Regions from separate parts of the Streptomyces cinereoruber genome, predicted to be linked through region 1. Evidence: riboswitches for the same ligand, from Rfam matches in the RefSeq annotation. Region 1 holds a riboswitch; each other region holds the start of a gene.

Region 1 (2,191 bases):
GCTCCAGCAGACCGTGGACAACCCCCTCATCAAGAGCGTCCTGGTCGCGGCGCGGGGCGGCGAGGACGACCTCCTCGCCTACCTCACCACCCGCACGGAGCCGGTCTTCGGCACGGCGATGGCGATGCTCGACGCGTACGCGATCGAGGCCTGGCCCGACGTGGACGACGCGTCGCGCGGCCTCGCCGTCGAGACGGTCGTGCGGCTCACCGTCAGCCACATCGTCCAGCCGGTGGCCCCGCCCGCGGAGACGGCGGCGCGCATCGCCAGGATCACGGCGAGGATCGCGTACCCGGGCGGCGCCTGAGTCGCACCCCGTCTCCGGGCCGGACGTACGAAGCCAGGGCCGTACGCGCGACTTCCGGGCCGGACGCACGACGAGGTCCGGTGCCGAACACGGGGGATCTTCGGCACCGGACCTCTGTTGAATATTCTACGAGATCCCGGGGAGTGCTCCGCGCACGCCCCGCCCGCCGACGGGCGAACCGCGGCCCGACGGGGTACACCTCCCCTGAGACGCGGATGCGGCCGGACCCGGCCGGGACACCCCTCGCCCGCGTCCCCGACGCCGAGGAGGAGGCCGCCGTGGAAGGCAGGAGCAAAGGGTTCGTGCAGTCCTTCAACCGTCTCGGGGGATACGGCTTCGTCGTCCCCGTCGGCTCCCGGGAGCAGGTCTGGTTCAGCGCGGAGGACATCGAGGACGAGAGCCGGACCGTCTCGGAGGGCCAGCAGGTCTCCTTCGTCCTGGTCCTCGGGGACGGCCGCTTCGAGGCCAAGGAGCTGCGCCTCTGACGCCCGCCACCGCCCCGGGGCGCGCCTCCGGGGCGGTGGTACTGTGCCGGGGCCAGTCGCACCTTTGCACGCACCCGAACGGGTGGGTGTACGGGTCAGGGAATCCGGTGCGAGACCGGAACTGACGCGCAGCGGTGAGGGCGACGGGCGGAGCATCGGCCACTGGGCGGCGACGACGGCCCGGGAAGGCGCCCCGTCCGGACGACCCCGAGTCCGAAGACCTGCTGGCGGCCCCGGCGGCACGCGCGCGCCCGGGGAGCACCGTACGACAGGCTCCGCGCATGAGCCCTGGCCGCAGAGGAAGTCCCGTGCCGCTCGCACAACCCGTCCGCTCCGCCGTGCTGTTCCTCACCGGAGCCCTGCTCCTGACCGCGACCGGCTGCGGAGCGGAGACGACCCCCGCACCCGACCGGCCCGCGGGCGGTGCCGCCGGGAAGGCGAAGGCCGGATACCCGGTCACCCTCGACGACAACTGCGGACGGCCCGTCCGCGTCGAGCGCGCGCCGGAGCGGGCCGTCGCCCTCGACCAGGGCGCGGCGGAGATCATGCTCTCCCTCGGCCTCGCCGACCGCATGGTGGGCACCGGCACCTGGACGGACCCCGTCCTCAAGGGCCTGGAGAAGGAGAACGCCAAGGTCCCGCGCCTCGCCGACCGCTACCCCTCCTTCGAGAAGGTCCTCGACACCGAACCCGACTTCGCCGCCGCCTCCTTCACGTACACCCTCGGCAAGGGCGGCGTGGCGGCCCGCGAGCGGTTCGAGGAACTCGGCGTCCCCACGTACCTCTCGCCCACCGACTGCGTCGGCAAGGACAACAGCGGCGACGGCGACGGCGTCCGCGTCCGGCCGCTCACCATGGAGACGGTCTACGGCGAGATCCGCGACCTGGCCCGGATCTTCGGGGTCCGGGAGCGCGGCGAGAAGCTCGTCGCCGAGCTCAAGGCCCGCGTGACGAAGGCGACTTCGGGCGGAAGCTTCGAGGACGCCACGGTCCTCTACTGGTTCGCCAACTCCGAAGCGCCCTACATGGCGGGCTGCTGCGGCGCCCCCGGCATAGTCTCCCGCGAACTCGGCGCGAAGAACGTCTTCGACGACACCAAGGAGGAGTGGCCCCAGATCAACTGGGAGACCGTCGCCGACCGCGACCCCGACGTCCTCGTCATCGGTGACCTCACCCGCCGCTCGCAGTCGGCCGAGAGCGCCGCCAAGAAGATCGAGTTCCTGGAGTCCGACCCGGTCACCCGCAGCATGACGGCGGTGAGGAACAAGCGGTACGTGCTGCTCAGCGGCCAGGCGCTCAACCCCACGATCCGCACCGTCGAGGCCGTCGAGAAGGTGGCGGCCGCCCTCCGCTCGTACGGCCTCGCCAAGTGACGCCCACCGCCCCTCCGGCCGCCGCC
Region 2 (2,191 bases), 2.3 Mb from region 1:
CGCGCCAGGCGCCCGTACCGGCTTCGCGGGCGGCGGTCAGGAAGGCGCGGGCGGCGGCGAGGGCGGCGCGCGGGGCGTCGGCGGCGGCCACGCGCACGGTCCGGTCGCCGAGGCGCAGGAGCGCGGCGCCGGGGGCCACTGCGACCAAGGTCACATCCCCGCCGAGGCCGGTGACGTCGCCGCGGCCGTCGTCCAGGACGAAGAGGAACCGGCCCGAGAGCGCGGCGGCCCAGGGCGCGGCGCAGAGCCGTTCGTCCAGCTCGCGGGCCCACAACTGCACGTCGGCCGCGCCGAGTCCGTCGAGTCCTGCGGCCGGGGAGGCCACGATGTTGCGGACGCGCTCGTGGGTGGGGGAGGGCAGCAGGCCCGCCTCCGCCAGGAGCGCCGCGAGCTCCGCCCCGCAGTCGCCGGCCAGGCCGCGCAGCTCGGCGTTCCCGCGCGAGGTGACGCTGATCCGCCCGTCGCCCAGGGTCTCGGCCGCGTGCGCCAGGACCTCGACCTGACGTGCCGTCAACCTCCCTGCGGGCAGCCTCAGTCGGGCCAGGTGCCCGTCGTCGGCGGAGTGCAGCCGCAGCGCCCCGGGGCAGGCGTCGCCGCGCTCCCGCGCACGGGGTGCGCCGGGGGCGGGCGTCGGGGTCGGGGTGGGCGGCATGGCGGCGAGCATACCCACGGGAAACCGAGGGCCGACGGGGTGTGACCGGCCTGACTCGGAGCGCCGGGCGGGGTGCGCGAGTCGGCCGTCCGGTCTTCCGGCGGGGGTGCGGCGGAGGCCCGCCCGGCCTGCCGGCGGGAACGAGCCGACGGGCCGTCCGGTCCTCCGGCGGGGTGTGCCGACGGGCTGTCCGGTCCTTCGGCGGGGGTGTGCCGACGGGCCGCTCGGCCCTCCGGCCGGGATGCGCCGCCGGCCGGGCCTCCGGCGCGGAAGCACCGTCCCGCCGTCCGCCCCCGGGCCCGGTGTGATCCGTCCGACCCTCCCGCTCCCTCCAGCCCCCACGGCCCACGATCTAGGATGCGAGTCGGCATGGGGTCCCAGGACCCCGGGGAGGAAGCCCGGTGAGATTCCGGCGCGGTCCCGCCACTGTGAGCCGGCCCGGCGCCATCGGGCCGGTGAGTCAGGAACTCCTGCCGTCCACACGACCACCCGGGGCGCGGACAACCCCGAGGAAGGCCTGCCTCGCCATGCTCCTGCTGCTGTCGCACTCCGACACCGACCTGCTCAGCGCCCGCGCGGCCGGCGGCCCGGTCGAGTACCGGTTCGCCAACCCCTCCCGGCTCCCGCTCGCCGATCTCGACGGCCTCCTCGACGGCGCCGACCTCGTCGTCGTCCGCCTCCTCGGCGGCCTCCGCTCCTGGCAGGACGGACTCGACGCGATCCGCGCCGCCGGAAAGCCGGTCGTCGTGCTCAGCGGCGAGCAGGCGCCCGACGCGCAGCTGATGGAGGCGTCCACCGTGCCCGTCGGCGTCGCCACCGAGGCGCACGCCTACCTGGCGCACGGCGGCCCCGCCAACCTGGAGCAGCTGGCCCGCTTCCTCTCCGACACCGTCCTGCTCACCGGCCACGGCTTCGAGGCCCCGGCCGCCGCCCCCACCTGGGGCCCGCTGGAGCGGACCGCCCGGGACGGGGACGGCCCGACGGTCGCCGTGCTCTACTACCGCGCCCACCACATGAGCGGCAACACCGCCTTCGTCGGCGCCCTGTGCGACGCGATCGAGGACGCGGGCGCGCGGGCCCTCCCGCTGTACGTGGCGTCCCTGCGCGCGCCCGAGCCGGAACTGCTCGACACCCTCCGCACCGCCGACGCCATCGTCACCACCGTGCTCGCGGCGGGCGGCACCAAGCCCGCCGAGGCGCAGGCCGGCGGCGACGAGGAGGCCTGGGACGCGGGCGCGCTCGCCGCGCTCGACGTGCCGATCCTCCAGGCCCTCTGCCTGACCGGTTCGCGGTCCGCGTGGGAGGAGAACGACGAGGGCCTGTCCCCGCTGGACGCCGCCAGCCAGGTCGCCGTCCCCGAGTTCGACGGGCGCCTGATCACCGTCCCGTTCTCCTTCAAGGAGATCGACGAGGACGGCCTGCCCGCGTACGTGGCGGACGCCGAGCGCGCGGCCCGCGTCGCCGGGATCGCCGTGCGGCACGCCCGCCTCCGGCACATCCCGAACGCCGAGAAGAAGCTCGCGCTGGTCCTCTCCGCGT
Region 3 (2,191 bases), 970 kb from region 1:
TACAGGTCGCGGGCCGGCATCGTCTTGCGGGCCAGGCCGGCCGCCTCGGCCTTGCGGTAGGCGGCGTCGAACTCCTCGCCCCACAGGTCCACCAGCTCGGGCACGTCCGAGGGGGAGAACAGCGACCACTCGGCGTCGGCGTTCACCCGGCGCATGAACTCGTCCGGGATCCAGTGCGCCAGGTTCAGGTTGTGCGTGCGGCGCTGGTCCTCGCCCGTGTTGTCGCGGAGCTCCAGGAACTCCTCGATGTCCGCGTGCCAGGTCTCCAGGTAGACGGCGGCGGCGCCCTTGCGGCGACCGCCCTGGTTCACGGCGGCGACGGAGGCGTCGAGGGTCTTCAGGAACGGCACGATGCCGTTGGAGTGCCCGTTGGTGCCCCGGATCAGCGAACCGCGGGCGCGGATGCGGGAGTACGAGAGGCCGATGCCGCCCGCGTGCTTCGAGAGGCGCGCGACCTGGTGGTAGCGGTCGTAGATGGAGTCCAGCTCGTCCTGGGGGGAGTCCAGGAGGTAGCAGGAGGACATCTGCGGGTGGCGGGTGCCGGAGTTGAAGAGCGTGGGGGAGGACGGCAGGTAGTCCAGGCGGCTCATCAGGCCGTACAGCGCGGCCACCTCGTCGAGCGCGCGGACGCTCTCGTCCTCGGCCAGACCGCAGGCGACGCGCAGCATGAAGTGCTGCGGGGTCTCGATGACCTTGCGGGTGATCGGGTGGCGCAGCAGGTAGCGCGAGTAGAGGGTGCGCAGGCCGAAGTAGCCGAAGCGGTCGTCGCCGGCGCGGTCGATGGTGGCGTCGAGGCGGTCGGCGTGCAGCGCGACGAACTCGGCGGTGCGGTCGGCGATCAGGCCCTCGCGGTGCCCGACGGCCACCGAGGAGGAGAAGTTCACCGAGCCCTGGGAGGCGGCCTCGTCGGCGATGGTGATGGTGAGGAGCCGGGCGGCGAGCCGGGAGTACGCCGGGTCCTCGGCGATCAGGCCGGCGGCCGCCTCGGTGGCCAGCTCGCGCAGCTCCGCCTCGTCCGCGGCGGCGCTGCGGCCGCGGAGCGCGGCGGCGGCGACCCGGCCGGGGTCGGTGTCGGGGAGATCGGCGGTGAGGTCGGTCAGGGTCCGCAGCAGTACGGTCCCGGGGCCGTCGCTCTCGACCGCGGAAGCCTCGGCCGAAGCCGGATCGGCGGGCGCGATGGTCACGTGGGGGCTCTCCCTCGCTCGGCTCGGGGCCTCGGCGGGGGCAGGCGGACGGGCGGGCGTCCACGCACGACGCGCCGCGTCCACCGGCCCACTCCGCGAGGCCCGGACGTCTGTGGCACCCGGAACGGAAGGACCGGGCGCACTGTCGGCAGGTGTTCGGACTCACCCCGGACGAAACCGCACGAAGTACACCGTTGCGGGACAGTTCCGGATTCGCGCCGGATTCCCCTGCGTCGACAGCGAGGACGAGCATACATGTGGTGGACGCCGCTCGTGGCACCCCCCACATGTTGTGTCGTCCCCTGGACGGGACTTGGGCGCGGAACTCCGGGGAACGGGCGCGCGGAGACCGTCCGCCGGGGGACGCGACGGGGCCCGGGGCCTCCTGGTGGAGGTCCCGGGCCCTTGCGGCGGCGGTGGCGGCGGTGGGGTCAGTGGGTGGGCGCGGTGGCCTTCTCCATCTCGGTCTTCACGCCCGGGTCGCCGGCGTCGGCCGTGTAGTCCGACGGGGAGGTCTCGTCGACGCCCTCGGGGGCCTTGACGGCCTTGAGGACGAAGGTGAGGACCACGGTGACCACGACGTTGAGGACGAAGGCGGTGAGGCCGATGTAGCCGATCTCGCCGATGCCCGGGATCTCGGCGGAGGAGCCGCCGAAGTGCTTCTGGGTCGGGCTGGCGACGCCGTACGCGGCGACCGTGCCGTACACCATGCCGACGGCCCAGCCGGCGAGCAGCGCCCAGCGGTGGAACCAGCGGGTGAACAGGCCGCCGACCAGGGCCGGGAAGGTCTGCAGGATCCAGATGCCGCCGAGCAGCTGGAAGTTGATCGCGACCGTCTTGTCCATGGTGAGGACGAAGGCGAGCGCGCCGACCTTCACCAGGAGCGAGACGATCTTGGAGACCTTGGTCTCCTGTGCCGGGGTGGCGTCCGGCCTGATGAAGTCCTTGTAGATGTTCCTCGTGAAGAGGTTGGCGGCGGCGATGGACATGATCGCGGCCGGGACGAG
Region 4 (2,191 bases), 4.2 Mb from region 1:
CACCTTCAGACCCTTGCGGACCAGCCACCGGCAGATCCCGGCCGTCACGACGCTCTTGCCCGCGTCGGACGTGGTCCCGGCGACCAGCAGCCCCCCGCCCTTCCCGCCCCTCATGAAGCCCTCCGCTTCCCGCGCCGCACGGCGTCGGCGATCAGACGGCCGCCCACGCAGGCGGCCAGGGTCAGCGCGGTCACCCGGCGCGAGAGCGCCACCGCCCGTTCGATGTCCGCCACCTCGACGGCCCGCCCCTCCCCGTTCAGCACCGGCCGGTGCTCGACGCGTCCGCCGTACGAGAGGGTGCCCCCGAGCCGCACGCCCAACGCGCCCGCGAAGGAGGCCTCGACCGGGCCCGCGTTGGGGCTCGGGTGCTTCGAAGCGTCCGCCCGCCAGGCCCGTACGGCCCCGCGCGGATTCCCGCCGGCGACGGTCGCGAGGACGGCGGTCAGACGGGCGCCCGGCCCGCCGGCCAGGTCGTCGAGGCGGGCCGAGGCCCAGCCGAAGCGCCGGTACCGGGGCGACCGGTGGCCGACCATCGCGTCCAGGGTGTTGACCGCCCGGAAGCCGACGAGCCCCGGCACGCCCGCGACCGCGCCCCAGAACAGGGCGCCGACCACGGCGTCCGAGGTGTTCTCCGCGACCGACTCGACGACCGCGCGGGCCATCGCGGGGCCGTCCAGGGACTGCGGGTCGCGCCCGCACAGGTGCGGAAGGCGCTCCCGGGCCACCTCCAGGTCCCCGGCGGCCAGCGCCCCGCCGATCGCGCGGGCCTCCCGGCCCAGGGTCGTCCCGCCGACGACGGCCCACACGGAGGCGGCGGTCAGCGCGACGGCGGCGGCCGGCCGGTCCCGTACGGCCCGGGCGGCGAGGGCCCCGAGGGCGACGGTGGAGCCGGCGCAGACGGCGGTGTGCAGGGCGCCCCAGCCCCGGTGGTCGTGGTGGAGGCGCCGCTCGACGACGGCGGCGGCCCGGCCGAACGCGGCGACGGGGTGGCCCCTGCGGGGGTCCCCGAGGAGCAGGTCGACGGCGAGGCCCGCGGCCGCTCCGTACGCGAAGACACCGGTGGCTCTGCTGCGGCCGGGCATGGCGCTATGTCCTCACTCAGGGTCCGCGCCCTGGATCGACGTGACCGGCGGCGAGAGTTCCTGACTCCCGGACCCTCGGATCCGGTCACAGTGGCGGGACCGCGCCGGATTCGCACCGGACTTCCTCTGCTGCCGCCGTAATGGCCCCGGCAGTCCACCACGCGCCGAGAACGGGCGTCAACCCAGCCTTGACCTGCGGCGGCGCACTGTGCGGAGCACCACAGGAAGCGCGGCGGAAAAGGGACCGGGCGGCCCGCACCCGAAGGTGCGGACCGCCCGGCCGGTGGAGCGGGGGCCGTCGGACGACGATCAGACGACGATCAGGTAGATGCCGTACGCCACGGCCGCCAGGCACAGCCCGAAGCAGGCGTAGGCGCCGGTGCGGGCCAGGGCGGCGGAGCCTCCCCGGGCCTCGGCCTCCTCCTGCTTGGTGAGGCCGACGATGCCGAGGGTGAAGAGGCCCACCAGGACGACGGTCGCCACGAGGCTGACGCCGAAGACGGAGCCGAGGGCTGCCCAGTCGATCTTCATGTGGTTCTTTCCTTAGACCTTCGCGGCCGGGGCCGGGGGAGCGGTCGGGTCGGTGGGGGCCGGGGCGAGGATGGTCGCCTTGAGGTCCTCGTCGGCGACGGCGGCGACGGAGCCGGGCGGCGGCGGGGTGACGGCGGCGATGGCGGTGGTCACCACGCCCGCGGGCTCGGCGTCGAGGTCGTCGGCCGTGACGTTGTGGTGGTCGACCGGCTTGCGGCGGGAGAGCGCCCAGATGACGGCCGAGCCGGCCACGAGCAGGACCGCGACGGCGGCGATGCCCCAGGGGCCCTGCTTGGTGAGGAACTCGGCGCCGGCGCCGACCAGGCCCGCGGCGGGCAGGGTCAGGCCCCAGGCGACGAACATCCGGGTCGCGGTCGACCAGCGGACGACACCGCCCTTGCGGCCGAGGCCGGCGCCCATCACGGCACCCGAGCAGGACTGGGTGGTGGAGAGGGAGAAGCCGAGGTGCGAGGAGGCCAGGATGACCGTCGCGGCGCTGGTCTGGGCGGCGAAGCCCTGCTGCGGCTGGAGGTCGGTGAGGCCCTTGCCCATGGTGCGGATGATGCGCCAGCCGCCCA

The links. A riboswitch is a leader RNA that binds a small molecule or an ion and turns the genes downstream of it on or off. The one in region 1 is predicted to bind cobalamin.
Region 2: linked by a shared signal. The riboswitch ahead of cobN (cobaltochelatase subunit CobN) and the one ahead of CP977_RS27375 (ABC transporter substrate-binding protein) in region 1 are both predicted to bind cobalamin.
Region 3: linked by a shared signal. The riboswitch ahead of CP977_RS23105 (ribonucleoside-diphosphate reductase subunit alpha) and the one ahead of CP977_RS27375 (ABC transporter substrate-binding protein) in region 1 are both predicted to bind cobalamin.
Region 4: linked by a shared signal. The riboswitch ahead of CP977_RS08350 (cobalamin biosynthesis protein) and the one ahead of CP977_RS27375 (ABC transporter substrate-binding protein) in region 1 are both predicted to bind cobalamin.

The regions. Positions count from the first base shown of each region.
Region 1 covers NZ_CP023693.1:6,064,435-6,066,625, forward strand. Annotated here, with positions in the region: gene CP977_RS27365 (TetR/AcrR family transcriptional regulator) at 1-307, shown strand, start outside; gene CP977_RS27370 (cold-shock protein) at 586-792, shown strand; cobalamin riboswitch at 829-1,035, shown strand; gene CP977_RS27375 (ABC transporter substrate-binding protein) at 1,074-2,165, shown strand.
Region 2 covers NZ_CP023693.1:3,784,817-3,787,007, reverse strand. Annotated here, with positions in the region: gene CP977_RS16885 (cobalamin biosynthesis protein CobG) at 1-664, opposite strand, end outside; cobalamin riboswitch at 1,003-1,141, shown strand; gene cobN (cobaltochelatase subunit CobN) at 1,180-2,191, shown strand, end outside.
Region 3 covers NZ_CP023693.1:5,091,536-5,093,726, forward strand. Annotated here, with positions in the region: gene CP977_RS23105 (ribonucleoside-diphosphate reductase subunit alpha) at 1-1,184, opposite strand, end outside; cobalamin riboswitch at 1,315-1,437, opposite strand; gene mctP (monocarboxylate uptake permease MctP) at 1,616-2,191, opposite strand, start outside.
Region 4 covers NZ_CP023693.1:1,889,094-1,891,284, reverse strand. Annotated here, with positions in the region: gene CP977_RS08355 (cobyric acid synthase) at 1-114, opposite strand, end outside; gene CP977_RS08350 (cobalamin biosynthesis protein) at 111-1,082, opposite strand; cobalamin riboswitch at 1,118-1,256, opposite strand; gene CP977_RS08345 (hypothetical protein) at 1,392-1,613, opposite strand; gene CP977_RS08340 (inorganic phosphate transporter) at 1,626-2,191, opposite strand, start outside.